One region of the Streptomyces sp. NPDC090741 genome, then DNA from elsewhere that is predicted to be linked to it. Evidence: riboswitches for the same ligand, from Rfam matches in the RefSeq annotation. Region 1 holds a riboswitch; each other region holds the start of a gene.
The links. A riboswitch is a leader RNA that binds a small molecule or an ion and turns the genes downstream of it on or off. The one in region 1 is predicted to bind cyclic di-AMP.

Region 1 (10,449 bases):
CCGGTCGGATCCGGCCGTTCCGGTGCGGTGCCGCTCTGCGGCCCCGGACCCGGCCCCGGGGTCGGTCATGATGTAGCTGATCTCGCCCGGGCGGACGAAGTGCAGGTGCTTGCGCGCCTGCTGCTCCGCGTACGCGTTGTCCTGCCAGCGGGCCTTCTCGTCGCGGAGGCGTTCGAGGCGCCGGCCCGCGGCCTCGGCGGCCCGCCGCTGCTCCGCGATCTCCGAGCGCTGGGAGACGTACTGGCGCATCGGATACGCGAGGGCGACGACCAGCGTACAGAGGACGAGCACCAGGAGCGCGGCGCGGCCGGTGAGCCGGCTGCGGCGGACCTGACGGCGCGTCTGCGAGCGGTAGACGTGGGCGGCGGTCCGCTCACCGAGCTGCTTGAGCCTGGTCGCGGTGGAGAAGGTGGAGAACCGATCCCGGTTCCCGGCCATTGATCCCGCCTCCCCTATGTACGCGCTACGCAATACGTCCCCGCACACGGTACGGGACCGAGTGCGGGGACGTACGGAAGCAAGAGCGTGATTAGCCCTTGAAGCGCGGGAACGCGCTGCGGCCCGCGTACACGGCGGCGTCGTCGAGGATCTCCTCGATGCGCAGCAGCTGGTTGTACTTGGCGACGCGGTCCGAGCGGGCCGGGGCGCCGGTCTTGATCTGGCCGCAGTTCACGGCGACGGCGAGGTCGGCGATGGTGACGTCCTCGGTCTCACCGGAGCGGTGCGACATCATGCACTTGAAGCCGTTGCGCTGGGCCATCTCGACGGCGTCGAGGGTCTCGGTCAGCGAACCGATCTGGTTCACCTTCACGAGCAGGGCGTTCGCGGAGCCCTCCTCGATACCGCGGGCCAGGCGCTCCGGGTTGGTGACGAAGAGGTCGTCGCCGACGATCTGGACCTTGGCGCCGAGGCGGTCGGTGATGACCTTCCAGCCGGCCCAGTCGTCCTCGTACAGCGGGTCCTCGATGGAGACGAGCGGGTACGCGGAGACGAGCTCCTCGTAGTACTCGGTCATCTCGGCGGCCGAGCGGGACTGGCCCTCGAACTCGTACTTGCCGTCCTTGTAGAACTCGGACGCGGCGACGTCGAGCGCGAGCGCGATGTCCTTGCCCGGGGTGTAGCCGGCCTGCTTGATGGCCTCGACGATGAGGTCGAGCGCGGCGCGGTTGGACTCCAGGTTCGGGGCGAAGCCGCCCTCGTCGCCCAGGCCGGTGGAGAGGCCCTTGGTGTGCAGGACCTTCTTGAGGGTGTGGTAGACCTCGGCACCCCAGCGCAGCGCCTCGGAGAAGGACTCCGCGCCGATCGGGGCGATCATGAACTCCTGGATGTCCACGTTGGAGTCGGCGTGCGACCCGCCGTTCAGGATGTTCATCATCGGAACGGGCAGCAGGTGCGCGTTCGGGCCGCCGAGGTAGCGGAAGAGCGGGAGGTCCGAGGCCTCGGCCGCGGCGTGCGCGACGGCGAGGGACACGCCGAGGATGGCGTTGGCGCCGAGCGAGCCCTTGTTGTCGGTGGCGTCCAGGTCGAACATGGCCTGGTCGATCAGGCGCTGCTCGGTGGCGTCGTAGCCGACGAGCTCCGGGCCGATCTGCTCGATGACCGCGAGGACGGCCTTCTCGACACCCTTGCCCATGTAGCGGTTGGGGTCACCGTCGCGGAGCTCAATGGCCTCGAAGGCACCGGTGGAGGCGCCGGACGGAACTGCAGCACGGCCGGTGCTGCCATCGTCGAGGCCCACCTCGACCTCGACCGTGGGGTTGCCTCGGGAGTCCAGGATTTCCCGGGCTACGACGACGTCGATGGACGGCACGAGCATCTCCTTCTGGGATGTGACGCTGGGTGTGCGGTGGCATGTCGGGCCGTGGGACGGCCCCGCCGACTAGAGCCTAACCGGCTCCGGGCACTCGGCCGGCCGACCGCCCGCCTCCTGGGACGAAAAAGGGCCCGAATACCCGCCTTCCGGGACATAGGGCTCTCACTCACCGGCACATCGGAGCAGGCCGGGGCCGGTCATGAGCCGGTCCTGGGCCGGTCCGGGACCCGGGAAACGCCGCCGCCCGGCGCGTGAGGGGAAGACGCGCCGGGCGGTCGGGCTGCCGCGGCGCCGCACGGGCGGCCGCGGTTGTTACTGCAGGATTCAGCTGAGCTTCAGCATCTGACCCGGGAAGATCAGGTCGGCGTCCGAGACGATGTCCTTGTTGAGCTCGAAGAGCTTCTCCCAGCCGCCCTTGACGCCGTTGGCCTCGGCGATGGTGCCCAGGGTGTCGCCGGACTTGACCTCGTACGAGCCGTTGCCGGTCTTCGGCGCCGGGGTCTCGGAGCGCTCGGAGCGGGTGACCGGGGCGGGGGTCTCGCGCTTCGTCTCCTTCTTCGGCTCGGTCTTCTTCGGCTGGGTCTTCTTGGTCTCGGTCTTCGTCTCCGTCTTCTTCGGGGTGTCGGTCGTACCACCACCGGTGTAAGAGGAGTTGGAGAGGCCGACGCCGCAGGACGGCCACGCGCCCTTGCCCTGGCCCTTGAGGACCTTCTCCGCGATGGCTATCTGCTGCGACTTGGAGGCCTGGTTGGCCTGCGCGGCGTACGCCTTGCCGCCGTACGCGGCCCACGTGGAGGACGAGAACTGCAGGCCGCCGTAGTAGCCGTTGCCCGTGTTGATGGACCAGTTGCCGCCGGCCTCGCACTGCGCGACGCGGTCCCACTCGCCGGCGGTGGCGGCGGAGGCCGAGCCGGCCGCCATCAGGGGGGCGGCGACGGCGACACCGGCGACACCGGCGAGCGTGACGATGCGAGCGGCCTTGGAGGCGCGGCGGTGCTTGCCCTTGCCGGAAATCAGCATGGAGTTCTCCTCACCGACGCCTACGAGGTGAGCTGTCGGGTTCGGGCTGATGAGTGCCCGGCCGTGCGACTGGCGCACGACTTAACCCCTAGCCGGTTCCCCGGCCGTCTCTCAACGGCCGCTCCCGGCGCCTACCTTGGTTCCCCCGCTCCTGCCTTCGGCGCTTGACGCGACGACTGTTCCCCCCGTCCGCCGGCAGGATTCGGCGATGCGGTCGAAGGAGCCCGCGGTGGCGGGCGACTCAGAAGGTAGACAGGTCTCTCCCCGATGTTCAACGAGGAACACCGGGGAGAAAGGGCCCCTACTTGCGCCCCCCTCACGGGCGTTTGCGCAGGTGAGGACGGGGTTTGCGGAAGGCTCCAGGCGGGACACGCCAGTTGACCGGAAGAGACACATGTCTCACTTGCAGATAACGGACATTCACCCTTTTCCGGGTGTCCGAAGTGCCGCTATTTCTAGCTTAGATCCAGATTCTGACCGGGCTTGATCAGGTTGGCGTCCTTGCCGATGACCTGCTCGTTGGCCTGGTAGAGCGCGTTCCAGCCGCCCTTGACCCCCTTGGCAGACGCGATGGTGGCCAGACTGTCGCCCGCCTGGACCGTGTACGAGGGGTCCGACGCCGCGTCAGACTTGACGGGCACCTCAAGAGCGGGCGTACCGCGGTGCTTGCCGGTGCCGGAGGGGTCCGGGATGCCGGCCGGGTCGGTGGTGGCGCCCGGGAGGCCCGGGGCCGAGGGGGCGGCAGGGGCGGTCGGGTCGGCCGGGTTGACCGGAGCGGTCGGGTCCGTCGGGCTCCCGGGCGTGGTGGGGCTCCCCGGGGCCGTCGGGTCGGCGGGCGCCGTCGGGGTGCCCGGGGTCGCCGTCGGGTCGCCCGGGAGCACCGGGGCGCTCGGCGAGGTGGACGGCGCGTCCGGGTCGGGCATGACGGGCAGTCCGCTGTTCGGCGCGAGCGGCGCCGGCGGAAGCGTGAAGTCCGGGGCCGGAGCCGGGGTCGGGGCCCCGAAGTCCCGCGCCTTCGCACCGGAGCCGCCGGCCGGGACCGAGTGGTCGGGGCGCGAGGCGCTCGGGGTGATCGGGCCGAGCGTGCCGGGCAGGCCCGGGTCCACGGCCGCCGCGGGGCCCTGCTGGGTCAGTCCGGCCGAGTCCGAGCAGTGCCCGAAGGCCTTGGCGCCCTGGGTGCCCAGCACGCGCTCGGCGACGGCGATCTGCTGTGAGCGGCTCGCGAGGTCGGGGCGCTCGGCGAACTCGAGGCCGCCCGAGGCGCTCCACTGTTCCTGCGTGAACGAAAGTCCGCCGTAGGACCCGCTGCCGGAGTTGGCGCTCCAGGAGCCGCCACTCTCGCACTCGGCGACCTTGTCCCACGTGGAGGTGTCTGCTGCGCTCGCGCCGGTGGCGGCGAACAGCGGCAGGGCCAACGCGGAACCGGTGACCCCGGCGGTGACGACTATCGCGGGTACCTGGCGGGGGCGTCTGTGGCGGCCGTTCCCGGAACGCATGAGCTGCACCTTTCGCATAACGGCTGGGTAACGGCAGAACCTAGCCGTCTTAGCACGCGAGTAACAACTCTTGACGGGGGCTGACTTACGGTCAGGGCGCGTTCAGGGGTTTCGGGGTGTGAACTTGACGGGAAGAGTGCGCAGGCCACGCATGATCAGACCCCCGCGCCAGCGAAGGTCGTTGGGCGGAACAGCGAGTTCCAGATCCGGCAGACGCGTCAGCAAAGTCGCAAGCGCCGTCTGTCCCTCAAGTCGCGCGAGCGGAGCACCCAGGCAGTAGTGGATGCCGTGCCCGTATCCGAGGTGCTGGTTGTCTGTGCGGGAGAGGTCGAGGGTGTCCGGATCGGCGAACCGCTCGGGGTCCCGGTCGGCCGCGGCGAGGACGACGAGCACCGGATCGCCGGCGGCGACGTCCTGGCCGCCGAGGGTCAGCGGCTCGGTGGCGAACCGCCAGGTGGCCAGCTCCACGGGCCCGTCGTAGCGCAGCAGTTCCTCGATGCCGGTCTCCAGCAGGCCGCTCTCGCCGGCGGCGAGGGAGTCCTGGAGGCGGGCGCGCTGACCGGGGTTCATGAAGAGGGAGTGGACGCCGTTGCCGATGAGGTTGACGGTCGTCTCAAATCCGGCGAACAGCAAGATAAAGGCCATCGCCGTGGCCTCGGCCTCGGCCAGGTGATCACCGTGGTCGCTCGCGCGGATCAGGTCCGAAATCAGGTCATTGCCCAGATCATCCCGTTTACGGTGGATGAGTTCACCGAGATAGGTCCGCATCTGCTTCACGGAGCGGGCGACCCCGCCGCGCGGGCCGCCGCCGTGCCGGATCATCATCCCGGCCCAGTCGCGGAAGTCGTCCTGGTCCTCGCGCGGTACGCCGAGCATCTCGCAGATGGCGTAGATGGGGAGCGGGAAGGCGAACTCGTGGATGAGGTCCGCTTCCCCCCTGCTCGCGAACTGCTCGATGAGGTGGTCGGTCAGCTCCTGCACCCGCGGGGTGAACTCGGCCACCCTGCGCGGGGTGAACGCCTTCGACACCAGCCGCCGCAGCCGTGTGTGGTCCGGCGGGTCGATGTTGAGCAGGTGCGTCATCAGCTCCGCCTTGCGCTCCCCCGGGATCCCGGTCTTGCCCTTGGCGTGCGCCGGCTCCGCGTGGTGTGCCGGGTTCTTGCTGAGCCGCTGGTCGGCGAGGGCCTGGCGGGCGTCGGCGTACCGGGTGACCAGCCAGGCCTCGACCCCGCTCGGGAGCTTGGTGCGGTGCACCGGGGAGTGCTCGCGCAGCCAGGCGTACGCCGGGTACGGATCGGTCGCGAACTCCCAGTCGAACAGGGTCGGACCCTGGGGAGGAGTGCTGTCTTCGGGGGCTGCGGAGGCTGCGGAGGTCGGCTCATGCACCCGCTGACCGTATCCCGCGGGCCCGCCGCCATCCCATATGGGTGGTTCGCCGCGGCTGTCCGTAGATCCGCCATCGCTTGACCTCCCGTTCCCCGGCGTTCCTACTTTCGGTTTTGTGGATGTGAGGATCTTGAAGAGCAGCTTCGCGGTGGTGGAGAGAAGGGCCGAGCACGCGGTCAAGTACTTCTACTCCCACCTCTTCTGGCACAACCCCGGGATCCGTGAGCTCTTCCCGGCCTCCGCCGAGGACATGGAACGCCAGCGCGACCGGATCTTCGCCGCGCTGACCCACGTGATCGCCCACCTCGACGACGACAGCCTGCTCCCCTATCTCCACGACCTCGGCCGCGACCACCGCAAGTTCCTCGCCGGCCCCGAGCACTACGCGGCCCTCGGCGCCAGCCTGCTCGCCGCGCTCGCCCGGACCTGTGGCGAGTCCTGGACGCCGACCGTGGAGAAGGCCTGGTCCGAGGCGTACCAGGTGATCGCCGACGCCATGATGGCCGGGGCCGCCGCGAGCGAGGACCCGCCGTGGTGGGAGGCCGAGATCGTGCGCCACCTCCAGTACGGGCAGGACATAGGGGTACTGACCCTGCGCCCGCACGCCCCCTTCCCCCACCTCCCCGGCCAGTACGCGAGCGTGAGCAGCGAACGGATCCCGAGGACCTGGCGCACGTACTCCATCGGAAACGCCCCGCGCCCGGACGGCACCCTCGACCTGCACGTCAGCCGTATCGAGGACGGCCGGCTCAGCAGCGCCCTGGTCCGCGAGGCCCGGCCCGGCGAGATGCTGCGGCTCGGCGCGGCCGGCGGGCAGCTGACGCTGCGCCGCGCCGACCGGCCGGTCAGCCTGATCGCCGCGGGCACCGGCTGGGCGCCGATCCGGGCCATGGTGGAGGAGCTCGCCGGGCAGCCTCCCGATCAGGACGTACGGCTCTTCGTCGTCGCCCGGGACGCCGCGTACCTGTACGACCGCCCGCTGATCGACGAGTACGCCGCCGCCTTCGGCTGGCTCGGCGTCACCTACATCACGCCCGCCCCCGGGCAGCACCGCAACCAGGCCACCGGGCGGCTGGCGACCGCGCTCGGCCACCGGGCCATGTGGCCCGAGCAGGACGTCTACCTCAGCGGGCCGGCGCCGTTCGTCGAGCAGACCGTGCACGTGCTGAAGGAGCTCGGCGCCCCGCCGGGCCGGATCTTCCACGACACCGTGCCCGCCGCCGGCACCGGCCACGGTCCGGGCGGCCGGCCCCTGGGCTTCGGCGAGTGGTTCCTCGGCCGCCCCGAGCCGCACTGGCACAACCCGTCGGGCCGCGCCCCCCGGTAGTCCCGCCGCGGGTTACGCGCCGACGCCCTCGGCGGCCCGGATCGCGTCCCGGTAGGTGCGGGCCGCCGCGCGCAGCGCGGTCTCGGGGTCGATGCCCGCCGCCTCGGCGCGCGCGGCCAGTTCCAGCAGCTCGTACCCGATGCCCTCGCCGCGGGGCAGTTCCACGGCCAGGCCGCCCGCGCGGACCCGGCCGGCGAGCTTGGCCGCGAGCGCGAGTCCGGGCTGGCCCAGCGGGATCCCGTCGGTGACCGACTCCCGCTGCTTCTCGACCGCCTTGGTGCGCTGCCAGTGCGCGCTGACGTCCTCCGGGGTCTGCGCGTCCGCGTCCCCGAAGACGTGCGGGTGCCGGTGGATCAGCTTCTCGACGAGGCCGCCGGCCACGTCGTCGATGGAGAACGGCTCGTCGGGATGCTCCTCGGCGATCCGTGCGTGGAAGACCACCTGCAGCAGTACGTCGCCGAGCTCCTCGCGCAGCGCCTCCCGGTCCCCGTCCTCGATGGCCTCGACGAGTTCGTACGCCTCCTCCGTGGCGTACTTGACCAGCGCCTCGTGGGTCTGGCGCGAGGTCCAGGGACATTCGCGGCGGACCCGGTCCATCACCTGCACGAGGTCGAGCAGGCGGGCGCCGGGCAGGTCGTACGAGCCGGGCAGCAGTTCGAGGTCGGGCATGTCGACGCGGCCGGAGCCGGCCAGCCGGGCCAGTCCGTCGGTGAGCCGCCGGTCGCCTTCGCCGGACGGGATCACCACGACCGTGCGGCCGCCGGCACAGGCCTCGACCAGTGCGTGCGCGTCCGGGGCCTCGTGCGCGACCTCGACGCCCGCCTCGCGCAGGTACGGCAGCTGCGGGTGGCCCGGGTCGGCGCACAGCACCCGGTCCGCGGCGCGCAGGGTCTGCCAGGCCGGCCAGGACAGCAGGCCGGGGGCGACCCGGTGGCTCGCGGTCAGCAGGACGATCCGGCCGGCGGCCGTGGCGTCGGCGGGTCCGGCCGGGGCGGGCACGGCGGGGGCGGGTTCGGCGGAGTGGTCGGTCACCCTCCGAACCTACCTCCGCACGGGCGGCTCAGGCTCCGGCGGGGGCCTGCTCGGGCCGGGTGCGCTGGACGATCCAGGGGGTGTCCTGGTCGCCGAGCACGATCTGCTGCGCGTCCCAGACGCCGTAGCGCGGGTTCACCTCGATGTGCAGGGTCTTCGCGGCGGACGCGAGCTTCCCGACGGCCTTGTCCTGGCTGCCGTAGTGGTCGAAGAGCTTGTCGCGCAGCAGCTTGAAGCGGGCGTCGGCGTCGAGCTGCCCGGGCGCCAGCTGGGCCTGCTCCAGGGCCGCCGCGGCCAGCTTCTCCGTTCCGCCCGCCTTCTCCAGCTGGGCCTTGCGGAAGTCCTGGACCTCCTTCTCGCCGACGCTCACGCCCGCGTCCTCGGCGGCGCGCTCCAGCACGACGGTCTGGATCATCTTGTTGAGCTTGACGCGCTCCAGGCCGGGCGAGGACTGGATCAGCTGGGCGGCGGTGGACCCGGCTTCGTTCTGCGCCGCGCGGACATCGTTCACCTGGGCCTGGAGCGCGGAGGTGGTGATGCGTTCGCCGCCGACGACGGCCGCGGTGCCGGGCCGGGCCTGGCCCGAACAGGCGGTCAGCAGGGGGGCCGCCACGAGCAGGGCGGCGGAGACGGAGAGCGCAGTGCGACGGTGCAAAGGAGCCTCCAGGGCCGGGAGATTGTGCGTCGGTGCACAAGGGCCGTGCGGTGATCGATGGTATGCAGTCGAGCCGATCCGAGCCACTGCTTCGACCAACGATTCCCGGGGTGTTGGGGTACGCGTCTGTTGATGTCACCGTCATTCCGTGTCCACCCTGTGGTCGACCGGCGGTGCCAAGGTCGGCCCACCATGTCGACACCGCACCGCTCGCCGCGCCGCCTGAGCCTGCGCGGCTCGGCCCTCGCCGCCCTGATCACGGTGGTGGCCGTCTGTGCCGGGGACGCGGTCGCCCGCGTGTTCCCGTACGGACACCGCCACCGCAGCATCAACGACCTCGGCAACCAGTTCGTCCCCTTCCACGCACACCTGTGGGACCTCCTGCACGGGCGGGCGGAGGGCGGGCTGCTGTTCAACTGGCAGTCCGGCTTCGGCACGAGTTTCCTGCCCGACTTCGGCACGTACCTCTCCAGCCCCTTCGCGGTGCTCGTCGGCCTCTTCCCGCGCGAGGACATCGACCTCGCGGTGTACGTGGTCACCGTGCTGAAGATGGCCGCGGCCGCGGCGGCGATGGCCTGGCTGCTGCGCACGCAGCGCAGCGGGCCTTGGTGGGCGGCGGGCCTGCTGGGGGCCTCGTACGCGCTGTGCGGCTGGTCGGTGATCGAGGCCTCGTACAACCCGATGTGGCTGGACGGGCTGATCGCGTTCCCGCTCCTGTGTCTGACGGGTGAATGGGCGCTGCGGGGGCGCCGGCTCGCCGCCGCCGTCCTCGTGGTGGCGCTCTGCTGGACGGCGAACTTCTACACGGCGTACATGGCGACGCTGGGCGCGGCGCTGGTGCTCCTGGTACGGGTGGTGCTGACGCGCGAGGGCGTACGGGGGCGGCTGCCGGTCCTCGTACGCGGTGCCGGAACGACCCTGCTGGGCATCGCGGTGTCCGCGCCGGTGCTGGTGCCGCTCTTCCTGAGCTCGAAGCAGGCGTACCCGGGGTGGACGCGGCAGTTCGACCCGGTGTCCTGGCCGGACCTGTTCGCGCGGATCCTGCCCGCGACGTACTCCTTCTCCTCGCCGGCGCTGTTCGTGGGCACGGGGACACTGCTGCTGGTGGCGGCCCTGCCGTTCCACGGGGCCGTGCCGCTGCGCACCCGCCTGTGGTGGGCGGGGCTGACCGCGGCCGTGCTGGTCTCCTTCCAGTGGACGCCCACGCATCTGGCCTGGCACGTCTTCGCGACCCCGAACGGGAGCCCGTACCGGCAGACGTTCGTGCTGGCCGGGGTGGCCGTGATCGCCGCGTGGACCGGGCTGGCGGCCGGGCTGCCGAAGCCGCGGGCGCTGGCGGCGGGGGCGGCGGTGCTGGCCGCGGCGGCCGTGGCGGCCGGCGGCAGCACGCTGGCGACGGCGTGGGGCTTCGGGCTGTTCTGCGGCGGCCTGGCGCTGGCGGCGGGGGCCTGGTGGTCCCTGCGCCACCGCCGGCTGGTCCTCCCGGCGGCCGGGGTGCTGGCGCTCGTACTGATCGGGCAGGCGGCCGCGACGACGGCGTTCGGACACAAGGGCAAGCTGGGCGGGCTGGACGACTACCCCTCGTGGGGCACGGCGCACACGGCCCGCTCCGAGGCGCTGGCCGGCGCCCAGGGCTGGCCCGCGTACCGCACGGACCCGAGCCGGCCGGCGCTGACGGGCAACGATCCGCTGCTGCTGGGCGGGGAGGGCGGCGCGTACT
Region 2 (10,449 bases), on a different contig from region 1:
TACGCCGCCGAGGTCCGCGCGGTGGCGCAGGTGCGGGGCGGTGGTCTTGAGGGCGACCGGGTAGCCCAGGCTCCGGGCGGCCCGGACCGCGGCGTCGGCGCTGGGCGCCGGCAGGGTGGGGAGCACCCGGATCCCGTAGTCGGCGAGCAGTGCGGCGGCGTCGGGCTCGGTGAGGGTGAGCACGCCGTCGCCCACGTCGGCCAGGAGGCCGGCGAGCCGGGCGGCGGCTGCGGCCTCGTCGATGTCCTCGTACTGGGGGACCTGCCCGGCGTCGGCGTTGGCCCGCCGCCACTGCCCGTACCGGACGGCCTCGGCGACGGCCCGTACGGCCCGCTCGGCGGCCGGATATGCCGGAATCCGTACCTCCGGTCCGACGAATCCGCCCTCGTCCTCGTCCGTGGGGCGGGGGCGCGGGGGCAGCGCCCCCATCGCGGGAGCCGCGCCCAGCCCCGCCGGGGACAGGGCGTCGACGAGCTCGGCCAGTTCCACGTGGACCACCGCCACCGGCTTGCCGGGATGGGCGGCCACCGCGTCCCGCAGGGCCTCGGCCAGGTCGTCCTGCGGCTCCTGCTCGTTCACCCACGGGATCACGGTGACGATCACCGCGTCGTTCTCGGCGGAGCCCAGCGCCGTGCCCAGCGCCGCCCGGAAGTCCACCGGCGTCGCCGCCGTCGTCAGGTCCCGCGGGGCCCCGGGCCGCAGCCCCTGGGCGAGGCAGGCGTCGTACGTGAGGACGCCGAGCGACTCCGAGTTCCCGAGGATCGCCACGCGCGGCCCGGCCGGCAGCGGCTGCGAGGCCAGCAGCAGCCCGACGTCCACCAGCTCCGTCACCGTGTCGACCCGGATCACCCCCGCCTGCCGCAGCAGGGCCGAGACCGTGGCGTCCGGCAGCCTGGTCCCGGGGACCACGTGCCCCGCCGGGGTGTGGCGGCCGCCCCGCGCGACGACCACCGGCTTCACGGCGGCCGTCCGCCGCGCGAGCCGGGTGAACTTCCGCGGGTTGCCGAGGGTTTCGAGGTACATCAGCGCGACGTCGGTGGCCTCGTCCTCGTACCAGTACTGGAGGATGTCGTTCCCCGACACGTCCGCCCGGTTGCCCGCCGAGACGAAGGACGACAGCCCCTCGCCCCGCCGCAGCAGTGCGGAGAGCAGCGAGATGCCGATCGCCCCGGACTGGGTGAACAGCCCGATGCGGCCCCGCATCGGGGCGGGCGCCGGGGTCAGGGAGGCGTTGAGCCCGACCTCCGGGGCGGTGTTGATCACGCCGTACGCGTTCGGACCGATGAGCCGCATCCCGTACGAGCGCACCTGGCGCACCAGTTCGCGCTGCCGGTCGAGCCCGGCCGCGCCGCTCTCCCCGTACCCGGCGGAGAGCACCACGAGCCCCTGCACCCCGTGTTCGCCGCAGGCGGCGACGGCCTCGGGGACCCGCTCGGCGGGGACCGCGATCACCGCGAGGTCGACGGGGGCGTCGACGGCGCCGAGCGCGCGGTAGACCCGTACGCCGTCCAGCAGATCGGTGGTGGCGGCCTCGTTCACGGCGTAGAGGTGGCCGCGGAAGCCGCTGTCGCGCAGGTTGCGCAGGGCCGCCGCGCCGACGCCCCCGCCGGAGCGGCTGACTCCGATGACGGCCACGGAGCGCGGGGTCAGCAGCCGCTGCACGGAGCGGGCCTCGGCGCGCTGCTCGCGGGCGCGCTGCACGGCCAGGGACTCGGCGGTGGGTTCGAGATCGAGGGTGAGGTGGACGGAGCCGTCCTCGAAGCTGCGCTTCTGCTCGTATCCGGCGTCCTTGAACACCTTGATCATCTTGTTGTTGGCGGGCAGCACCTCGGCCGCGAACCGGCGGATGCCCCGCTCGCGGGCGACCGCGCCGATGTGTTCGAGGAGCGCGGAGGCGACCCCGCGGCCCTGGTGGGCGTCCTGGACGAGGAAGGCGACCTCGGCCTCGTCGGCGGGGGCGGAGGCGGGCCGGCCTTCGGGGCCGATCCGGTCGTAGCGGACGGTGCCGATGAACTCCTCGCCGATGGTCGCCGCGAGGCCGACCCGGTCCACGTAGTCGTGGTGGGTGAAGCGGTGCACGTCACGGGCGGAGAGCCGGGGGTAGGGCGCGAAGAAGCGGTAGTACTTCGACTCGTCGGAGACCTGCTCGTAGAAGCTGACCAGCCGGCCCGCGTCCTCCGTGGTGATCGGCCTGATCCGGGCGGTGCCGCCGTCGCGCAGGACGACATCCGCTTCCCAGTGGGCCGGGTACGAGGGGTCCGACGCGGTGGTCATGCGGCGATCTTAAGGCCAGGACTGGCCGAATCGCCCCTGCGCGGCGCACGCGGCAAGCATGGGCAAACCAGTGCAAGCTGGGGTGGGTCGAACGGCGGCGGATTCGGGCCGAAGGTCGGTCGGAGCATGAGGGGCGTCGTGAGAGACTGGTCTAGACAACCGTAAGAACCTGAAGGGCATCACCATGGCAGAGCGCCGCGTCAACGTCGGCTGGGCCGAGGGCCTGCACGCTCGTCCCGCCTCGATCTTCGTCCGCGCGACGACCGCTTCCGGCGTCCCGGTGACCATCGCGAAGGCCGACGGGAACCCCGTCAACGCCGCGTCCATGCTCGCGGTGCTGGGCCTGGGTGCGCAGGGCGGCGAGGAGATCATCCTGGCGTCCGACGCCGAGGGCGCCGAGGTGGCGCTGGACCGCCTCGCGAAGCTGGTCGCCGAGGGCCTCGACGAGCTCCCCGAGACCGTCTGACCCTTCGGGTTCACCCCGAGCACACGAAGAAGCCGCGGCCACCACCGGTAATCCGGTGGCCGCGGCTTCTTCGTTCTGTTCGCTCTGCCGGAGCCGGGCGAGCCTTTTCGGGAATTCACCACATGCGCGCAGGACGAGAGCCTATACCGCGCGAATTCAGCCGCAGCCTTCACTCTTTAATACGCGGCTTTTGTTAATGCGGACCGCTCGCCGTGTTTACGGCATGTTGCGAAGTCCTCACCCGCAGCCGGTGCGCCCCGACCGCGCGGTCCGCGTGGATCGCGGTCAGCGCCCGGGCCCGCTCGGCGTCCCCGCGGGCGACCGCGTCCACGATCGCGCCGTGCTCCGCCCAGGAGTCCACCGGCCGGGCCGGCGCCTCCACGGCGTACATCCAGGCGACCTTGTGCCGCATCTGCGTGAGCAGCACGATCAGCCCCGGGCTGCCGGAGGCCTGGGCGAGGGTCTCGTGGAACCAGCCGCCCAGGGACCGCAGGTCCTCCCCCTGGCCCCGCCTGGCCCGCTCCTGGCCGAGCCTGACCAGCCCGCGCAGCACCTTGAGGTGGCCCTCGGTACGCCGCCGGGCGGCGCGCGCGGCCGCCAGCGGCTCCAGCAGCAGCCGCAGCTCCAGGAGGTCGGCCGCCTCCTGCTCGGTGGGCTCGGCGACGCAGGCGCCCGCGTGCCGCCGGGTGGTGACGAAGCCCTCGGACTCCAGGGTCCGCAGCGCCTCGCGGACGGGGACGCGGGAGACCCCGTACCGGCGGGCCAGCAGTTCCTCCGTCAGCCGGGCGCCGGGCTCGAAGACCCCGGAGACGATGTCTTCGCGGATTGCCGTGCATACCGCGTGCGCAGGAATACGCAAGTCCGGACCTCCGCCTATTTCCGACTGCCGACTGCCGTAAGGGGACTCTATTGCACCGGGCGATAAATTCCGAGCGCGGGCGGGAATGGCAGATATTTACGGCCAACACGAAGGCCCCGGCTCGGAGAGCCGGGGCCTTCGGTGAAGTGCTGCGGGTCAGACGCTGACGCCGTGCTGGCGCAGGTACGCGACCGGGTCGATGTCCGAGCCGTACTGGGCGCCGGTGCGGGCCTCGAAGTGCAGGTGCGGGCCGCTGGAGTTGCCGGTGGAACCCGACAGGCCGATCTGCTGGCCGGCGGTGACCTGGTCGCCGACGGAGACGCTCAGCGAGGACATGTGGCCGTACTGCGTGTACGTGCCGTCGGCGTGCTTGATGACGATGTTGTTGCCGTACGCGCCGCCCCAGCCGGCCTCGACCACGGTGCCGATGCCCACCGCGTGCACCGTGGTGCCGGAGGCCGCGTGGAAGTCGATGCCGGTGTGGCTGCCGGAGGACCACATGCCGCCGCCCGCGTGCCACTGGGTGCTGATGTAGGACTCGTCGACGGGGGCGACGAAGGTGTTGAGGCGCTTGCGCTCCTCCTCGCGGGCGGCACGCTCGGCGGCGTCGCGCTCGGCCTTCGCCTTCTCCTCGGCCTTCTGCTTGGCCTCGGCGGCGCGCGCCTTCGCGTCGGCCTCCGCCTTCGCCTTGAGGGCCGCGGCCTCGGCCGCGTGCTCCTGGGCGTCGGCCTGGGCCTCGATCTGGCCCGGGAGGTCCTCGGCCGTCACGACGGCGTTCAGGCCGGTGTCCTCCATGGAGGGGGCCATGTCCGACGCGGCGAACGCCGGGCCTGCGAGGGAGCCGACGACACCGGTGGTGGCGAGGGCGGCTATGCCGGCGTAACCGGCTGTCTTGCGGCTCAGACGACTGGAACCACGGTGCTTACCGGCGGCACGACTGCCAAACGCCATGAAGGGGCTGATCCTTTCCTTCCTTCTCGCCTACCGGGTTAGCTGACGGGTTCGGAGCAGGAAGGTCTCCTACGGGCCCCCTCTGACGAGGCGGTCCGATTCACCCCAGGGACACATGTGGGTCCCCGGCTCCCCAGGCTCGCGCCTGACGGGGACTCGGCGATCGCTGCCCGGTGCCGCGGATGCGGCGCGTACAACTGACGGACAGCACGGCCGACGCTAGGCGGATCATCAGTCAATCGCCAAACAGACACGCGTTTTTGTTGCATACGCCACACCCCATACGAGCAACCTCTTCACGAAACAGACAAAAGGGGCCCCGGCGGACAAGCCGCCGGAGCCCCTTGGAATGTCCGTCAGTTGGTGACGACGGTGACCTCACCGATCCCGAGCGCCCGCACCGGCTCCTCGATCTGCGCGGCGTCGCCCACCAGGACCGTGACCAGGCGGTCCACCGGGAAGGCGGCCAGGACGGCCGAAGTCGCCTCCACCGTGCCCGTTTGGGCCAGCTGCGCGTACAACTGCGCCTGGTAGTCGTCCGGAAGCTCCTGCTCGACCTGGTCGGCGAGCGTGCCGGCGACGGCCGCGGCCGTCTCGAACTTCAGCGGGGCCACGCCCACCAAGTTCTGCACCGCCACGTCCCGTTCGGCGTCGGTCAGGCCGCCCTCCGCGAGGGTGCGGAGCACCTTCCAGAGGTCGTCGAGCGCCGGGCCGGTGTTGGGGGTGTCCACCGAGCCGCTGATGGCGAGCATCGAGGCGCCCTTGCCGTCGGCCGTGGAGCGCAGCACCTGGCCGAAGGCGCGCACGCCGTACGTGTAGCCCTTCTCCTCGCGCAGCACCTTGTCCAGGCGCGAGGTGAGGGTGCCGCCCAGGCAGTACGTGCCGAGCACCTGCGCCGCCCAGACCCGTTCGTGCCGGTCCGGCCCGATCCGGCCGATGAGCAGCTGCGTCTGGACCGCGCCGGGCCGGTCCACGATGACCACGCGGCCGGTGTCGTCGGCGGTGACCGGCGGGACCGGGAGGGGCTCGGCGGAGTTGCCGGTCCAGGTGCCCAGGGTGTCCCCCAGGACGGCGTCCAGGTCGATCCCGGTCAGGTCGCCGACGACCACCGCGGTGGCGGTGGCGGGGCGTACGTGGGCCTCGTAGAAGGCGCGTACGGCCGCGGAGTCGATCCGGGCGACCGTCTCCTCGGTGCCCTGGCGCGGCCGGGACATCCGCAGGGTCGGCGGGAAGAGCTGCCTGGAGAGCTCCTTGGCGGCCCGGCGCTGCGGGTTGGCCAGCTCGTGCGGGATCTCGTCGAGCCGGTTGCGCACCAGCCGGTCGACCTCGCTTTCGGCGAAGGCGGGTGCGCGCAGCGCCTCGGCGAGCAGGCCCAGCGCCTTGGCCAGCCGGGAGGCCGGGACCTCCAGGGAGACCCGCAGGCCCGGGTGGTCGGCGTGCGCGTCGAGCGTGGCGCCGCAGCGCTCCAGCTCGGCCGCGAACTCCTCGGCGGAGTGCTTGTCGGTGCCCTCGGACAGTGCGCGGGCCATGATGGTCGCCACGCCGTCCAGGCCCTGGGGCTCGGCGTCCAGCGGGGCGGCGAGGTTGACCTCGACGGCGACGACCTGCTGGCCGGGCCGGTGGCAGCGCAGCACGGTCAGGCCGTTGGGCAGCGAGCCGCGCTCGGGGGCCGGGAAGGCCCACGGCCGGGCCTGGCCGGCCTGGGGCTGCGGGTGGAAGGTCATCGTGACGGCTGCGGTGTCGCTCACTGCTCCGCCCCTTCGTTCTCGTCGTTCTCGTCGCTCTCACCGTTCTCGCCGGCTTCTGCCGGGAGCGGCTCGTACACCAGCACCGCGCGGTTGTCGGGGCGCAGTCGGGCCGCGGCCACGGCCTGCACCTCCTCGGCGGTGATGTCGAGGACGCGCCCGACCGCGCTGAGCGCCAGCTGCGGGTCGCCGAACAGGACCGCGAAGCGGCACAGTTCGTCGGCGCGCCCGGCCACCGTGCTCAGCCGGTCCAGCCACTCGCGCTCCAGCTGCGCCTGGGCGCGCTCCATCTCCTCGGCGGTCGGGCCCTCGGCGGCGAACCGCGCGAGCTCCTCGTCGACGGCCGCCTCGATGGCGGGCACCTCGACGCCGCTGGAGGTCTTCACGTCCAGCCAGCCCAGCGAGGGCGCACCGGCGAGCCGCAGCATGCCGAAGCCGGCCGCGACGGCGCTCTGGTCGCGGCGTACCAGGCGGTTGTGCAGCCGGGAGGACTCGCCTCCGCCCAGCACGGTCAGTGCCACGTCGGCGGCGTCGCACTCGCGGGTGCCGTCGTGCGGGAGCCGGTAGGCGGCCATCAGCGCACGGGCCGGGACCTCCTCGACGATCTCCTCGCGCAGCTCGCTGCCCATGATCTCGGGCAGCGAGCCGTCGCGCGGCGGCTGCTTGCCGTCGTGCCCGGGGATGGTGCCGAAGTACTTCTCGACCCAGGCGAGCGTCTGCTCGGGGTCGATGTCGCCGACGACCGACAGCACCGCGTTGTTGGGCGCGTAGTACGTACGGAAGAAGGCGCGGGCGTCCTCCAGGGAGGCCGCGTCCAGGTCGGCCATGGAGCCGATCGGGGTGTGGTGGTACGGGTGGCCCTCGGGGTAGGCGAGGGCGGTCAGCTTCTCGAAGGCCGTGCCGTACGGGACGTTGTCGTACCGCTGGCGGCGCTCGTTCTTGACGACGTCGCGCTGGTTCTCCATGGACTCGTCGTCCAGGGCGGCCAGCAGCGAGCCCATCCGGTCGGCTTCCAGCCAGAGCGCGAGCTCCAGCTGGTGGGTCGGCATGGTCTCGAAGTAGTTGGTGCGCTCGAAGCTGGTGGTGCCGTTGAGCGAACCGCCGGCCCCCTGGACCAGCTCGAAGTGCCCGTTGCCGGGTACGCTCGCCGAGCCCTGGAACATCAGGTGCTCGAAGAGGTGAGCCAGGCCGGTCCGCCCCTTGACTTCGTGGCGCGAGCCGACGTCGTACCAGAGGCAGACCGCGGCGACCGGGGTCAGGTGATCCTCGGAGAGCACCACGCGCAGGCCGTTGGCCAGCCGGTGCTCGGTCGCTGTCAGGCCGCCGGAGCCGGCCTGGGCTGTGGCCGTGTGACCCATGGGCATGTGGTCCCTTCGATCGCGATGCAGATTTTTCCGTCAGACCTGCCACTGTATGCAAGCGCGTCGGGGACCGGAGAAGTTCCCGACTCACACTCACCCACGCCTCCGTCCGGGGGTGACCCCAGGGTCGGAGTCGGCGTTGTCGGTGCCTCGGGCCACAATGGTCCGCGACAACCCCGTCAACGCCGATCAGACCAGCCGCCAGACCCCCAGAACACTTTCTTTCTTGGTTAAGGAGCCGCGCAGCGATGGCCCGCCGCAGCACGAAGACCCCGCCGCCGGAGGATTTCGAGGAGAAGATCCTCGACATCGACGTCGTCGACGAAATGCAGGGCTCCTTCCTCGAGTACGCGTACTCGGTGATCTACTCCCGCGCCCTGCCCGACGCCCGGGACGGCATGAAGCCGGTGCACCGGCGCATCGTCTACCAGATGAACGAGATGGGCCTGCGCCCCGACCGCGGCTATGTGAAGTGCGCCCGCGTCGTCGGCGAGGTCATGGGCAAGCTGCACCCTCACGGAGACGCGTCGATCTACGACGCCCTCGTGCGCATGGCCCAGCCCTTCTCGATGCGGCTGCCGCTGGTCGACGGCCACGGCAACTTCGGTTCGCTCGGCAACGACGACCCGCCGGCCGCTATGCGTTACACCGAGTGCAAGATGGCGGACGCCACGTCACTGATGACGGAGTCGATCGACGAGGACACCGTCGACTTCACCGCCAACTACGACGGCCAGGAGCAGGAACCGGTCGCGCTGCCCGCGGCGTACCCGAACCTGCTGGTCAACGGCGCCTCCGGGATCGCGGTCGGCATGGCCACCAACATGCCCCCGCACAACCTGGGCGAGGTCATCGCGGCCGCCCGCCACCTGATCCGCTACCCGCAGGCGGACCTGGAGGCGCTGATGCGCTTCGTGCCGGGTCCGGACCTGCCCACGGGCGGCCGGATCGTGGGCCTCGCGGGCATCAAGGACGCCTACGAGAACGGCCGCGGCACTTTCAAGATCCGCGCGACGGTGGCCGTGGAGAACGTGACGGCGCGCCGCAAGGGCCTGGTCGTCACGGAACTGCCCTTCACGGTCGGCCCCGAGAAGGTCATCGCGAAGATCAAGGACCTGGTCGGCTCCAAGAAGCTCCAGGGCATCGCGGACGTCAAGGACCTCACCGACCGCTCGCACGGCCTGCGCCTGGTCATCGAGATCAAGAACGGCTTCCACCCGGAGGCCGTCCTGGAGCAGCTGTACAAGCTGACGCCGATGGAGGAGTCCTTCGGCATCAACAACGTCGCGCTGGTCGACGGCCAGCCGCTGACCCTGGGCCTCAAGGAGCTGCTGGAGGTCTACCTCGACCACCGCTTCGAGGTCGTGCGGCGGCGCAGCGAGTTCCGCCGCACCAAGCGGCGCGACCGGCTGCACCTGGTCGAGGGCCTGCTGGTGGCCCTGGTCGACATCGACGAGGTCATCCGGATCATCCGGGACAGCGACAACTCGGCGCAGGCGAAGGAGCGGCTGATCGAGCGCTTCTCGCTGAGCGAGATCCAGACCCAGTACATCCTCGACACCCCGCTGCGCCGGCTCACCCGCTTCGACCGGATCGAGCTGGAGTCCGAGCGCGACCGGCTGACGGGCGAGATCGACGAGCTGACCGGGATCCTGGATTCCGACACGGAGCTGCGCAAGCTGGTCTCCACGGAACTGGCCGCGGTCGCGAAGAAGTTCGGCACCGAGCGCCGTACGGTCCTGCTGGAGTCGGCGGGCACGGCGATCGCCGCGGTTCCGCTGGAGGTCGCGGACGACCCGTGCCGGGTCCTGCTGTCCTCGACGGGCCTGCTGGCGCGCACCGCCAACGGCGAACCGCTCGCGGAGGAGGAGGGCGGGTCCCGCGCGAAGCACGACCTGATCGTCTCGCAGGTGGCCGCGACCGCCCGGGCCGACGTCGGCGTGGTCACCTCGTACGGGCGGCTGCTGCGGCTCGCGGTGATCGACCTGCCGCAGCTGCCGGACACCCACGCCGCGCCGAACCTGGCGGGCGGCGCCCCGGTCTCGGAGTTCCTCTCCGGGCTGGAGGCGGACGAGAAGGTGATCTGCCTGACCTCGCTGGACGAGTCCTCGCAGGGCCTGGCCCTGGGTACCGAGCAGGGCGTGGTCAAGCGCGTCGTACCGGACTACCCGGCGAACAAGGACGAGCTGGAGGTCATCACCCTCAAGGAGGGCGACCGGATCGTCGGCGCGGTCGAACTGCGCACGGGCGAGGAGGACCTGGTCTTCCTCACCGACGACGCCCAGTTGCTGCGCTATCCGGCGGGCCAGGTGCGCCCGCAGGGCCGCCCGGCGGGCGGTATGGCGGGCATCAAGCTCTCCGACAACGCCAAGGTGATCCACTTCTCGGCGGTGGACCCGGCGCGCGCCGCCGTGGTGTTCACGGTGGCGAGCTCGCACGGGACGCTGGACGACTCGGTGCTGTCCGGGAAGCTCACCCCGTTCGACCAGTACCCGCGCAAGGGCCGGGCCACCGGCGGCGTGCGCTGCCAGCGGTTCCTGAAGGGCGAGGACCTGCTGGTCCTGGCCTGGGCCGGCAACGCGCCGGTCCGCGCGGCCGCGGCGAACGGCAGCCCGGCCGAACTGCCGCCCGTGGACCCGCGCCGCGACGGATCGGGGGCCGCGCTGCCCGCGGTCGTCGCCGCTCTGGCGGGGGGCGCGCTGTAGGACGTACGGCGGCGTTCGGGTGGTGCGACCGGGGGGACGTACCACCCGAATGCCGACTAGTGTTTTCCCTCTGGGTGTTGGTGGGGGG
Region 3 (10,449 bases), on a different contig from region 1:
AGATCACCGCGGCGGCGCCGCTGAGCCCGGCGGCGAGCGTGGGCAGCAGGGCGGTGCGGACCAGCTGGGGCCGTATCTGCCGGCCGGGACCGGTGACGGCGTATCTCGACGGGGCGTGGCGGGCGGCGCGGAGTCCGGACATCGGCGTCCTCTACGTGGGGCCCGGGCCCCCAGGGTTCCGGGGCCCGGTGTGGATCACGGTGTTGATCACCGGATACCCACGCTAGACCGCACGATCCCGCCCCTGACAGCCAGTTGGGGAACTTCGCCGGGGTGCTTCCCGCTCCCGATGGAGCGCTCGTACGACAGCCCGAATCCGCCGGGGGCGCACGTTCTGCAAGGACCGTACGAGACGCACACCCCCCAGCGCCGGAAGCACCCCCTACGAGCCGACGGCCTCCGGTTCCTCGTGCGCCGCGGCCGGGGGCCGGGTCGTCGCGACCGGGCGGGACGGCGTCGCCGGGGCGGGCGGGGCCGAGGCCACGAACGGGCGCCACCACGGCTCGCTCGGGGCGCCCGCGTCGCCCGGCTCGAACGGCTGGCCCGGGATCGGCAGCGCGATGGCCGCCCCGGTGGCCTCGGAGGCGGCCACGGTGCCCTCGCCCGGCTCGTCCCACGGGTGCAGCGCCAGGTTGAAGGTGCCCCAGTGGATCGGCAGCATCGTGCCGTGCGGGATCCCGCCCTGGAGGTCGAGGTGGGCCTGCATGCCCTCCTCGGGGGTCATGTGGATGTCGGGCCAGTACTCCGAGTACGCACCGATCTGGATCATCGTGGCGTCGAAGGGGCCGTGCGCGGCGCCGATCTCCGCGAACCCGGGGAAGTACCCCGTGTCACCGCTGTGGAAGATGCGGTGCTCGTCGCCCGCGACCACCCACGAGGCCCACAGGGTGTTCTGCTGGTTGCGCAGGCCGCGCCCGCAGAAGTGCCGCGCCGGGGTCGCCGTCAGCGAGAGCCCCGCGATCTCGGTGGCCTCGTTCCAGTCGAGCTCGCGCAGCCGGTCCGGCGACACGCCCCAGCGCTCCAGGTGGGCGCCGACGCCGAGCGGCACGGCGAAGACGGTGTCCGTCCCGGCCAGTTCCTTGATGGTCGGCAGGTCGAGGTGGTCGTAGTGGTCGTGCGAGATCACCACGGCGTCGACCGGCCCCAGCGAGGCCAGCGGTACGGGGACGGGGTGCAGCCGCTTGGGCCCGGCGAACGGGAACGGAGAGCACCGCTCACCCCACACGGGGTCGAACAGCACCCGCCGCCCGTCGATCTCCGCGAGCACGCCCGAGTGCCCCATCCAGGTCAGGCGCAACCCGCTCACCGGCGGTTTCGCCAGCTCGGCGAGCGTCGTCGGGTACACCGGGATCGGCGCACCCGGGTTGCGCCGGGTCCGCTGCTCCTTGTGGAAGTAGATCTTGGCGAACTCCATCATGGAGCCCGAGGGCCTGGTCCGGGCCCCGACCGGGTTCTGGAAGACGCCGTCGGCGAAGTTCGGCGAGCGCCGGATCCGCTCCAGGCGGGCGCCGGACGGATCCGCGCCGAAGGCTTCGGGCCTCAGGGCGCGCAGCCGAGGACGCAGGGGACGGGAGCCGGTCAAAGCGCCTCCTGGGAGGGTGGGGCGGATGGTTGTGAGGCCGTACGGAATACCGGTCTACCACCATGCCAACGCGCACCGGTCCCGAAGGATTCCGCCGCGCGCCTGCGTTCTCGCGCCCTCCCCCTTCCCTCCACTCCCGTCCCTTCCCCTCCTCCGTCCCCTTCCCCCTCGCGTCCGCCCCGCCGCCCCGCCGCCCTACAACGGCAGCAGGTCCGGACGCTTCGCCTCCACGTGGTCCCCGGAGGACTCCCCGCGCAGCCGCCGCCCGATCCAGGGCACCAGGTACTCGCGTGCCCACTGGATGTTGTCCCGGGTCACGTCCACCGAGCCGCGCGGCTGCTGCGGCGGCCACGGCTGGTCGGGATCGGCCGGCACCTCCAGCCCCAGCACCTGGGCGGCGCGCAGCGCGACCCGGGTGTGTCCCTCGGGCGACAGGTGCAGCCGGTCGTCGTCCCAAGCCCGCCGGTCCTGTACGGACTTCAGCGACCAGAGGTCGAGCACCGGGCAGTCGTAGCGGTCGGCGATGGCGCGCACGTGCGCGCTGTACGTCGCCACCTTGCCCCGGAGGTGCTTGAGGACCGGAACGCCGCGGGTGTCGAAGCCCGTGGTGATCATGACCTGCCCGACGGCTCCGGTGAGGTCGGCGACCGCCGCCTCGAACCGCTCCGCCACGTCGTCCGGGTCACTGCCGGGCCGGATGATGTCGTTGCCGCCCGCGCAGAAGCTCACCAGGTCGGGTGCGAGCTCCTTGGCCCTTGGGACCTGTTCGGCCACGATCTGGTCGAGGAGGCGCCCCCGCACGGCCAGGTTCGCGTACCGGAATTCGTTTTCCTCGCGCTGATCGGCCAGGAGTACGGCCAGCCGGTCCGCCCAGCCGAGAAAGGTCTCCCCGGGCCCCGGGTCCCCCACACCCTCGGTGAAGCTGTCCCCGATCGCCGCGTACGAGCCGATGGTCTTGAGTGTCGTCTTCGTCGCTGCCACGAGGACACATCTTTCACCCCGGCACGTGACCTACGCCACCGTAGGCAGGGGTTGACGGACCGTGATCTATACCACCCGGTCGGTACGGAATAACAGCGCGTGAGGCCGGAACCCCCCTCGGGTCCCGGCCTCACGTGTCCGGCTGCCTCTCCGACGGCGGGAGCCGTCAGATGCTCACACCCTTCGAGCGGAGGTAGGCCAGCGGGTCGATGTCCGAGCCGTAGGACGGCCCGGTGCGGATCTCGAAGTGCAGGTGCGGGCCGGTCGAGTTGCCGGTGGAGCCGGAGAGGCCGATGGTCTGGCCGCCGGTGACGCTCTGGCCGACCGAGACGGAGAGCTGGGACAGGTGGCCGTACTGGGAGTACTTGCCGTCCGTGTGCCGGATGACGACCTCGTTGCCGTACGCGCCGCCCCAGCCGGCGGAGACGACGGTGCCCGCGCCGACGGCGCGGACGGTGGTGCCGGAGCTCGCGATGAAGTCGACACCGGTGTGGTAGCCGCTGGACCACATGGCGCCGGGGGTCTTGTACTGGGTGGATATCCCGCCACCGCCGACGGGGGCGACGAAGCCGGCGGCGCTGACCGCACCGGCGGCGGACTTGGCGGCGGTGCTCTTCTTGGCGGGCGCGGCGGCGGGGGCCGGCGCGGCGTCCGCGGAGCCCTTGGCATCCGCGGAGCCCTTGGAGTCCGGGGCCGCGTCCGCACCCGAGTCCGAGGACTTCTTCGCCGGGGCCGGGGCCGGGGCCGCCTTCTCCGCGGGAGCCGGGGCCGCCTCGCCCTTCGCGCCGAGGGTCAGGGTCAGCCTCAACCCGGGGTGGATCAGCGAGGGGTCGGCGCCGACGGCCTCGCGGTTGTCGGCGTACAGCCGCTGCCAGCCGCCCGAGAGGTGGCGGTCCTGGGCGATCTTGGAGAGGTAGTCACCCGGCACGACCGTGTAGACGGCCGAAGCGGCCGGCGAGCCCTGCTCGGCGGCGGCGGGCGCGGCCTGGAGCGCCGCCGGAAGCCGCGGTGCCTGCACGGGAGCCGCTGCGGGTGCGGCGGCCGGGGCGCCCGCCGCGTGGGCGCCGGCGGCGCCCAGCAGCGGCAGCGCGAGGGCCGCACCGCCGGTGCCCGCGACGGCGAAGCCGCGCGCCATGGAACGGGACTTGGGACGTCGGTGCTTACCCTTTGCAGGCATGGCGAATTCCTCTCCGTCGCCTGCGAGGTGAGCTGTCGGGTTCGGACTGGAGATGTCCGGCCGTACATGAACAGAACATGAACGGCTTCACCCCGAGCTGCTCCGATACGAATGATCGGGAACAGCGGCCTACCTGGTTCCCCCGCTCCTGCCGCGCGCGTGAATAGTCGGGTGCGGTTTCCGGACGGCGGCAGGATTCGGCGGTCCATCCGGATCGATCGCGAAGGTAATCGAGTTGAGCCGCACCGAACAAGCCACGAATTTCCTGACGGATTCACAGAAGCCCGAATCCGCCGGAATTCCGGTCACCCTCCGTCAATTCCCCGGCGCCAACAACCGCCCCGGCCGGGGCGTTCCGCTTCGACGATCAGGCACTCACGGTCACCGTATGATCTGGCTCACGGGGCCGCGCCCGATCTCGCCTCCGGTTATGGCAAGTTGGCCCCAAGTAGTGTAATTCGGACAGATCGCGACGATGCGGAGGAGTTCCCGTGACCCAGCAGATACCCCGGCCCCCGCGGACGGAGCCCGTACCGGAGCCCGAGCTCGCGGAAGTGCGCAACTTCCGTGACGTGGGCGGCCTCCCGACCACCGACGGGCGGAGGGTCAAGCCGGGAAAACTATTCCGTAGCGGACATCTGGCACATGCCACCGAAACCGATACAGAATTCCTCACATCGCTCGGCCTGCACACCGTCTTCGACTTCCGCAACGCCGCCGACCACGCCCTGGAGGGGCCCGACGTCGAGCTCCCCGGAGTACGGAACGTCAACATCCCGCTGTCGGATCCGGCCGACGGCAAGGAGTTCTGGAAGATGGTCCGCGACGGCGGCGTCGAACAGCTCCGCGGACTCCTCGGCGAGGGGAAGGCCGCCGAGCGGATGGCCAACTCGTACCGCGCGATGATCGAGAACCGCACCGCCGAGCACAGCCGGGTCGTGCACGCCCTCGCCGAAGACAGCGTTCCGGCGCTCATGCACTGCGCGGCCGGCAAGGACCGGGCCGGCCTGTCGATCGCCGTCACCCTGCTCGCGCTGGGCGTCGAGCGCGAGGCGATCGTGGCGGACTACCTGGAGTCCAACGCCCCGCACCGCCGCTACCGGGTGCGCCGCGGCAGCGAAGCGCCCGAGGCCCGCTCCCCCGAGGTGATGGAGCTGCTCTCGCCGCTCTTCGACGCCCGCGCCGAGTACCTGACGGCCGCCTTCGACGCCATCGACGGGCACTGGGGCGGGGTCGACCGGTACCTCGACGAGGGCCTCGGACTCACGCCCGAGACCCTCGGCCGGCTGCGGGACCGGCTGCTCGACTGAGCCGGCCCCCTCGAAGGGGAGCGGGCCGTCAGCCGCCGCCGACGGCCTGCTTCACCAGCGTCCTGCCGAAGTCCCACATCAGGGCGCCCCCGCCGTGCGCCTCGTCCATGACCTCGCGGAAGGCCCCGACGAACCGGTCGACGTCCCCCTCGTCCACGATCAGCGGCGGGATGAGCTTGATGACCTCCAGATGGTCGCCCGACACCTGTGTCAGGATCCGGTGCTTCTGCAGCAGCGGCACCACCACCATCTGCGCGAAGAGCCCCTTGCGGGCCGCCTGGAGCATGGCCCACCGGCTGCGCAGCCCGAGCGAGGACGGCCGCCCGAACTCGATTCCGATCATCAGGCCGCGCCCGCGCACCTCGTGGAGCAGCTCGTACTCGTCCACGAGCGCGGCGAGCCGCCCGCGCAGCAGGTCGCCCATCGCGCGCGCGTTCGCGACCACCGACTCGTCCTCCATGACGGAGAGCACCGCCAGCCCGGCCGCCATCGCCTGCGCGTTGGAGCCGAAGCTGGCGGAGTGCACCAGCACCCGGTCCATGGACGAGTAGACGCGTTTGAAGATCCAGTCCTTGCCCAGGGTCGCGCCCACCGGCACGTAGCCGCCCGAAAGGGCCTTGGCCACGCACACCAGGTCCGGCTCCACGCCCGGCTCGTGCTGGTACGCGTAGAAATCGCCGGTCCGGCCGAGGCCCGTCTGCACCTCGTCCGCGATCAGCAGGGCCTTGTGCCGGTGCAGCAGCTCCTGCGCCGCGCGCAGGAATCCGGGCGGGGCCGCGAGCACGCCCTTGCCCTGGATCGGCTCGACGACGAAGGCGGCGACGTCGCCCCGCTTCAGCTCCCGCTCCAGGGCGGCCAGGTCCCCGAGGGGGATCTTCGTATCGGGCAGCAGCGGCGCGAAGCCGTCCCGGAAGCCGCCCTCCCCGTTGACCGACAGCGAGCCCGTGGTCAGCCCGTGGAAGGCGTGGTCGCAGTAGAGGACCCTCGTCCGCCCCGTCGCGTACCGGGCGAACTTGAGGGCCGTCTCCACCGCCTCGGTGCCGCTGTTGCCGAAGAAGACCCGGTCCAGGTGCGGGCTGTACGAGAGCAGCTTCTCCGCCAGCAGCCCGGGCAGCGGCTGGCAGTCGAAGCGGGTCAGATCGGCCAGCTGCGCGTCCAGGACGTCGTGCAGGGCCCGGCGGACCACCGGGTGGTGCCGGCCCAGGCCCATCACGCCGAACCCGGCCAGCATGTCCAGGTAGTCGTTGCCCTCGGCGTCCCAGAAGTGCGCGCCCTCGGCCCGGACGTAGACCTTGTCGAAGCCGATCGTGTGCAGCATCCGGGGCAGCTGGTGGTTGAGGTGGCGCGCGTGGAGCTCGTACCGTTCCCCGCCCCGCTCGTCCAGCAGGGCGGGGAGGTCGAAGCCGGTCACGGCTTCTCCCGGTTCCCCGAGACCGTCTCGCGGGCGGCGCGCAGGGATTCCTTGAGGGAGCCCATGGTGGCGAGGACGGCGGTGGGCTCGTAGCCGCAGTGCGCCATGCAGTTCGCGCAGCGCGGGTCCTTTCCGCGCCCGTACTTGCTCCAGTCGGTTTCCTCGATCAGTTCCCGGTAGGTGGGCACGTACCCGTCGCTCATCAGATAGCAGGGGCGCTGCCAGCCGAAGAGGGAGTAATTCGGAATGGCCCAGGCGGTGCAGGGGAAATCCACCTTGCCCTCCAGGAAGTCCAGGAACAGCGGGGAGTGGTTGAGCCGCCAGCGCCGCCGGTTTCCGCCCGCGAACGCCTTCTTGAAGAGTTCCCGGGTCTGCTCGACCCCCAGGAAGTGCTCCTGGTCGGGGGCCTTTTCGTAGGCGTAGGCGGGCGAGATCATCATTTCGTCGACCTTGAGGTCGTCATTGAGGTAGTTGAGCACCTCGATGATCGTCTGCGGGGTGTCGGTGTTGAAGAAGGTGGAGTTGGTGGTGACCCGGAACCCGCGCTTCTTCGCCTCCTTGATGGCGGCGACCGCCTCGTCGAAGACGCCTTCCTTGGCCACGGACTCGTCGTGGCGTTCGCGCAGTCCGTCGATGTGCACCGCGAAGGCGAAGTACGGGGACGGGGTGAACTTCTCGATCTTCTTGCGCAGCAGCATCGCGTTGGTGCACAGGAACACGTACTTCCGCTTTGCCACCAACTGCCGGACGATCTCGTCGATCTGCGGGTGCATCAGGGGCTCTCCGCCCGCGATGGACACCATCGGCGCGCCGGACTCCAGGACGGCGCCGACCGCCTGGGCCACCGGCATGCGCTGCTTGAGCACGCCCGCCGGGTGCTGGATCTTCCCACACCCCTCGCACGCCAGATTGCAGGCGTAGAGCGGTTCCAGCTCGACGATCAGCGGGAACTTCTCACGCTTGCGGAGCTTCTGTTCGAGAAGATACGTCCCGACCCTGATGGACTGTCGCAGCGGCATGGCCATCTGGCTCACCTCCTGGGGAGCAGCAAAGAACGGTGCCAGTCATAAAACGCGGGCAGTACGACACGCAATACGCGGAAGGCCGATATTCCACCGCGGAACGTGCCGATGCGGACGAGCTCATGCTCCGGAGCGTCCACGATCACCCGGACGGCCGCAACCGGACGGTTCCAGCCATCCGCGGCGGCCCGGGTGGCCGTCCACAGGGTGGCCGCGGACTCCATGTCGACCGCGATGGCGCCGGTGGCGCGCAGCTCGGCGCGCTCCTGGCCGCGGACGACATGGTCGGATCCGGTCAGTGCGCCGGTGTGCACGGTCCGGCCCGGAGCGGCCCGGGCCAGTGCCTCGGCGAGCAGGGCGGTGCCAGCGCACGCGACGTTGCCCCGCGGATCCCGGGTCTCCTCGGCGACGACCAGGTCGCCGGGGCTCATACCGGGGACCAGCCCGGCGCAGAACCCGGTGGCGAGGACGGGGGCCCGGCGCAGCCCGCGCTCGGCGAGCGCCCGGCCGACGGCCCGCTCGGCGGCGCGCGGGCCCATGCCCGTACGGAGCACGGCGTAGCCCGGTTCGGGTCGGGCGGCGCCGCGGCCTCCGCCACTGCGCAGGGCCGCCTGCTCGATGCGCAGCGCGCAGGCGACCAGCAGCGGTGCGGGCGGCTCGGACGGTACGGGGCCGCCGGCCCGGGCGGCGCCGGCCATCAGGCCTCCCCGGGCGCGAAGGGGTCCCCGTACAGATAGCGGCCGAGCGCGGTGAGCGGGAACACCTGCCGGTACAGGTGGTAGTTGATGGAGAAGTCCCACGGGAACCCGGTGCCGGTGAAGTACGGCTCGTCCCAGGAGCCGTCCCCGCGCTGCGTCTCCACCAGGTAGGCGATGCCGCGCTCGACGGCCTTGCCGTCCCGCTCCCCCGCCGACAGCAGGGCCATCAGCGCCCACGCCGTCTGAGAGGGGGTCGAGGCCCCCTTCCCGGCCCACTCCGGGTCCTTGTAGGAGCGCTGGTCCTCGCCCCACCCGCCGTCCTCGTTCTGTACGGATTCCAGCCAGCGCACGGCCCGCCTGATCGCGGGATGCGCCGGAGCCAGACCCGCGGCGGTCAGGGCCGGGACCACCGACCCGGTCCCGTACACGTAGTTGGTGCCCCAGCGGCCGAACCAGGCGCCGGTGGGCTCCTGTTCGGCGAGCAGCCAGGCGATGCCGCGCCGGGTCCGCGGGTCGGCGGCCTTGCCCTCGACGGCGAGCATCTCCACCACGTGGGCGGTGACGTCGGCCGACGGCGGGTCGATGACCTCACCGAAGTCGCAGAACGGCAGCCGGTTCGGGAAGGGGCTGGTGTTGTCGGCGTCGAAGGCGCCCCAGGCGCCGTTCTTCGACTGCATCCCCAGGTTCCAGGACACCCCGCGGGCGATGGCCGCCTCGACCCGGGCCGGCTCCGGGTGCCTGATCCGGCGCAGCGCGAGCACCACCTCGGCGGTGTCGTCGATGTCGGGGTAGGTGTCGTTGTGGAACTCGAACGCCCAGCCGCCCGGGGCGAGTCCGGGCCGGCGCACCGCCCAGTCGCCGGTGCGGACGATCTCCTCGCCGAGCATCCAGTCGGCGGCCTTCACCAGGGCCGGGTGGTCGGGCGCCAGGCCCGCGTCGGCCAGGGCGATGGCGGCGAGGCAGGTGTCCCAGACCGGGGACTGGCAGGCCTCGATCATCCGGGCACCGTCCTCGCGCCACACCGCGAACCGGTCCAGGGACTCCAGCCCGGCCCGCATCACCGGGTGGGCGAGGTCGTACCCGAGGAGGTGCAGGGCGATGACGGAGTACACGGCGGGTGGCTGGATCCCGCCCCAGCAGCCGTCGTTCTCCTGCCGCTCGATGATCCAGCGGGCGGCGGTGTCCATCGCGGCCTTGCGCAGCTGGCGCGGGGCGAACCTGCGGTAGGCGTGCAGGACCTTGTCCATCCGCTGGAAGGCGCCCTCCCAACTGGCCAGCGGGGCCGGACGCTTGGCGGCGGGGTACGGGCGCCGCGCGTCGGTGTGCAGTTCGTCGAGGGCGAACGGGGCCGGGCGGACGGGCCGCTTCGCGGAGACCACGGTCAGCGGGACGATGGTCTGGCGGGCCCAGCAGCCGAAGTCGTAGATGTTCAGCGGCACCCACGGCGGCAGGAAGACCAGCTCGGGCGGGAGTTCGGGCAGGTGGTCCCAGCTCCACCAGCCGAAGAGGGCCAGCCAGATCCGGGTGAAGACGCGGGCGGCGGCGATCCCGCCGTGGGCCCGGATCCAGGCAGAGGCGCGGGCCATGTGCGGGGCGTCGGGCGCGTCGCCGGCGAGCCGCAGGGCGACGTACGCCTCGATGGTGGCGGAGAGTTCGGGCGGTCCGCCGTGGAAGGTGGCCCAGGTGCCGTCCGCGCCCTGTTCGCCGCGGATGAAGAGGGCGGCGGCCTGCGTGGTGGCCTCGTCCCGGATCCCGAGGAACTGCCGCAGCAGCAGGTCCTCGGCGTCCATGGTGACGTTGGTCTCCAGGTCGCCCTTCCACCAGCCGGCCGCGTCCTGGCGGGCCAGCAGGTGCCGGGTCGCCCGCGCGGCGGCCTCCTGGGCCCCCCGCAGCGTGGCGGGCCCGGGCGCGGGCGCGGTGTCAGCCGGGTCGGCGCCGGGGGTACCGGCGCCGTCGGTCGTCGCTGTCATGGCTTCCCCTTACGTGGCAGTGGTCCTCTGCTGTGCTGGGGTATGCCGTCGGCCGGGCGCTGCTGTCAGGCGGCGCCGGCCGGCGACTCGCGAGTCATATCCCTGCTCGGGTGGCGGTCACCTCTTGCGCACGACGACGAAGTCGGCGAGGGCGACGAGCTGTTCGCGCACCCGCTGCGGCATGTCCACGTCCTCCAGGGCGCGGATGGCGATCGCGTGCTGGCGGCGCGCCTCCTCGGCGGTCCACTCGCGCCCGCCCGCGGCCTCGATGAGCGCGGCGCGCGCCGCGAACTCCTCC

Region 2: another riboswitch for cyclic di-AMP. It lies ahead of ACIQU4_RS33660 (M23 family metallopeptidase); the one in region 1 lies ahead of ACIQU4_RS12510 (transglycosylase family protein).
Region 3: another riboswitch for cyclic di-AMP. It lies ahead of ACIQU4_RS10770 (peptidoglycan DD-metalloendopeptidase family protein); the one in region 1 lies ahead of ACIQU4_RS12510 (transglycosylase family protein).

Annotation. Positions count from the first base shown of each region.
Region 1 is NZ_JBIVXF010000004.1:82,214-92,662, forward strand. Features, by position in the region: gene ACIQU4_RS12500 (septum formation initiator family protein) at 1-438, opposite strand, end outside; gene eno (phosphopyruvate hydratase) at 530-1,816, opposite strand; gene ACIQU4_RS12510 (transglycosylase family protein) at 2,138-2,833, opposite strand; cyclic di-AMP (ydaO/yuaA leader) riboswitch at 2,836-3,006, opposite strand; gene ACIQU4_RS12515 (transglycosylase family protein) at 3,289-4,329, opposite strand; gene ACIQU4_RS12520 (cytochrome P450) at 4,432-5,715, opposite strand; gene ACIQU4_RS12525 (globin domain-containing protein) at 5,837-7,042, shown strand; gene ACIQU4_RS12530 (nucleoside triphosphate pyrophosphohydrolase) at 7,055-8,041, opposite strand; gene ACIQU4_RS12535 (SurA N-terminal domain-containing protein) at 8,103-8,729, opposite strand; gene ACIQU4_RS12540 (YfhO family protein) at 8,922-10,449, shown strand, end outside.
Region 2 is NZ_JBIVXF010000016.1:150,853-161,301, reverse strand. Features, by position in the region: gene ACIQU4_RS33675 (GNAT family N-acetyltransferase) at 1-2,274, opposite strand, end outside; gene ACIQU4_RS33670 (HPr family phosphocarrier protein) at 2,459-2,740, shown strand; gene ACIQU4_RS33665 (GntR family transcriptional regulator) at 2,934-3,599, opposite strand; gene ACIQU4_RS33660 (M23 family metallopeptidase) at 3,756-4,550, opposite strand; cyclic di-AMP (ydaO/yuaA leader) riboswitch at 4,563-4,722, opposite strand; gene ACIQU4_RS33655 (M16 family metallopeptidase) at 4,907-6,274, opposite strand; gene ACIQU4_RS33650 (M16 family metallopeptidase) at 6,295-7,653, opposite strand; gene ACIQU4_RS33645 (DNA topoisomerase (ATP-hydrolyzing) subunit A) at 7,905-10,361, shown strand.
Region 3 is NZ_JBIVXF010000003.1:252,452-262,900, reverse strand. Features, by position in the region: gene ACIQU4_RS10785 (ATP-binding protein) at 1-142, opposite strand, end outside; gene ACIQU4_RS10780 (MBL fold metallo-hydrolase) at 383-1,582, opposite strand; gene ACIQU4_RS10775 (SGNH/GDSL hydrolase family protein) at 1,778-2,563, opposite strand; gene ACIQU4_RS10770 (peptidoglycan DD-metalloendopeptidase family protein) at 2,730-3,740, opposite strand; cyclic di-AMP (ydaO/yuaA leader) riboswitch at 3,745-3,953, opposite strand; gene ACIQU4_RS10765 (tyrosine-protein phosphatase) at 4,232-5,050, shown strand; gene ACIQU4_RS10760 (aspartate aminotransferase family protein) at 5,079-6,461, opposite strand; gene hpnH (adenosyl-hopene transferase HpnH) at 6,458-7,486, opposite strand; gene ACIQU4_RS10750 (1-hydroxy-2-methyl-2-butenyl 4-diphosphate reductase) at 7,492-8,181, opposite strand; gene shc (squalene--hopene cyclase) at 8,181-10,151, opposite strand; gene ACIQU4_RS10740 (polyprenyl synthetase family protein) at 10,269-10,449, opposite strand, start outside.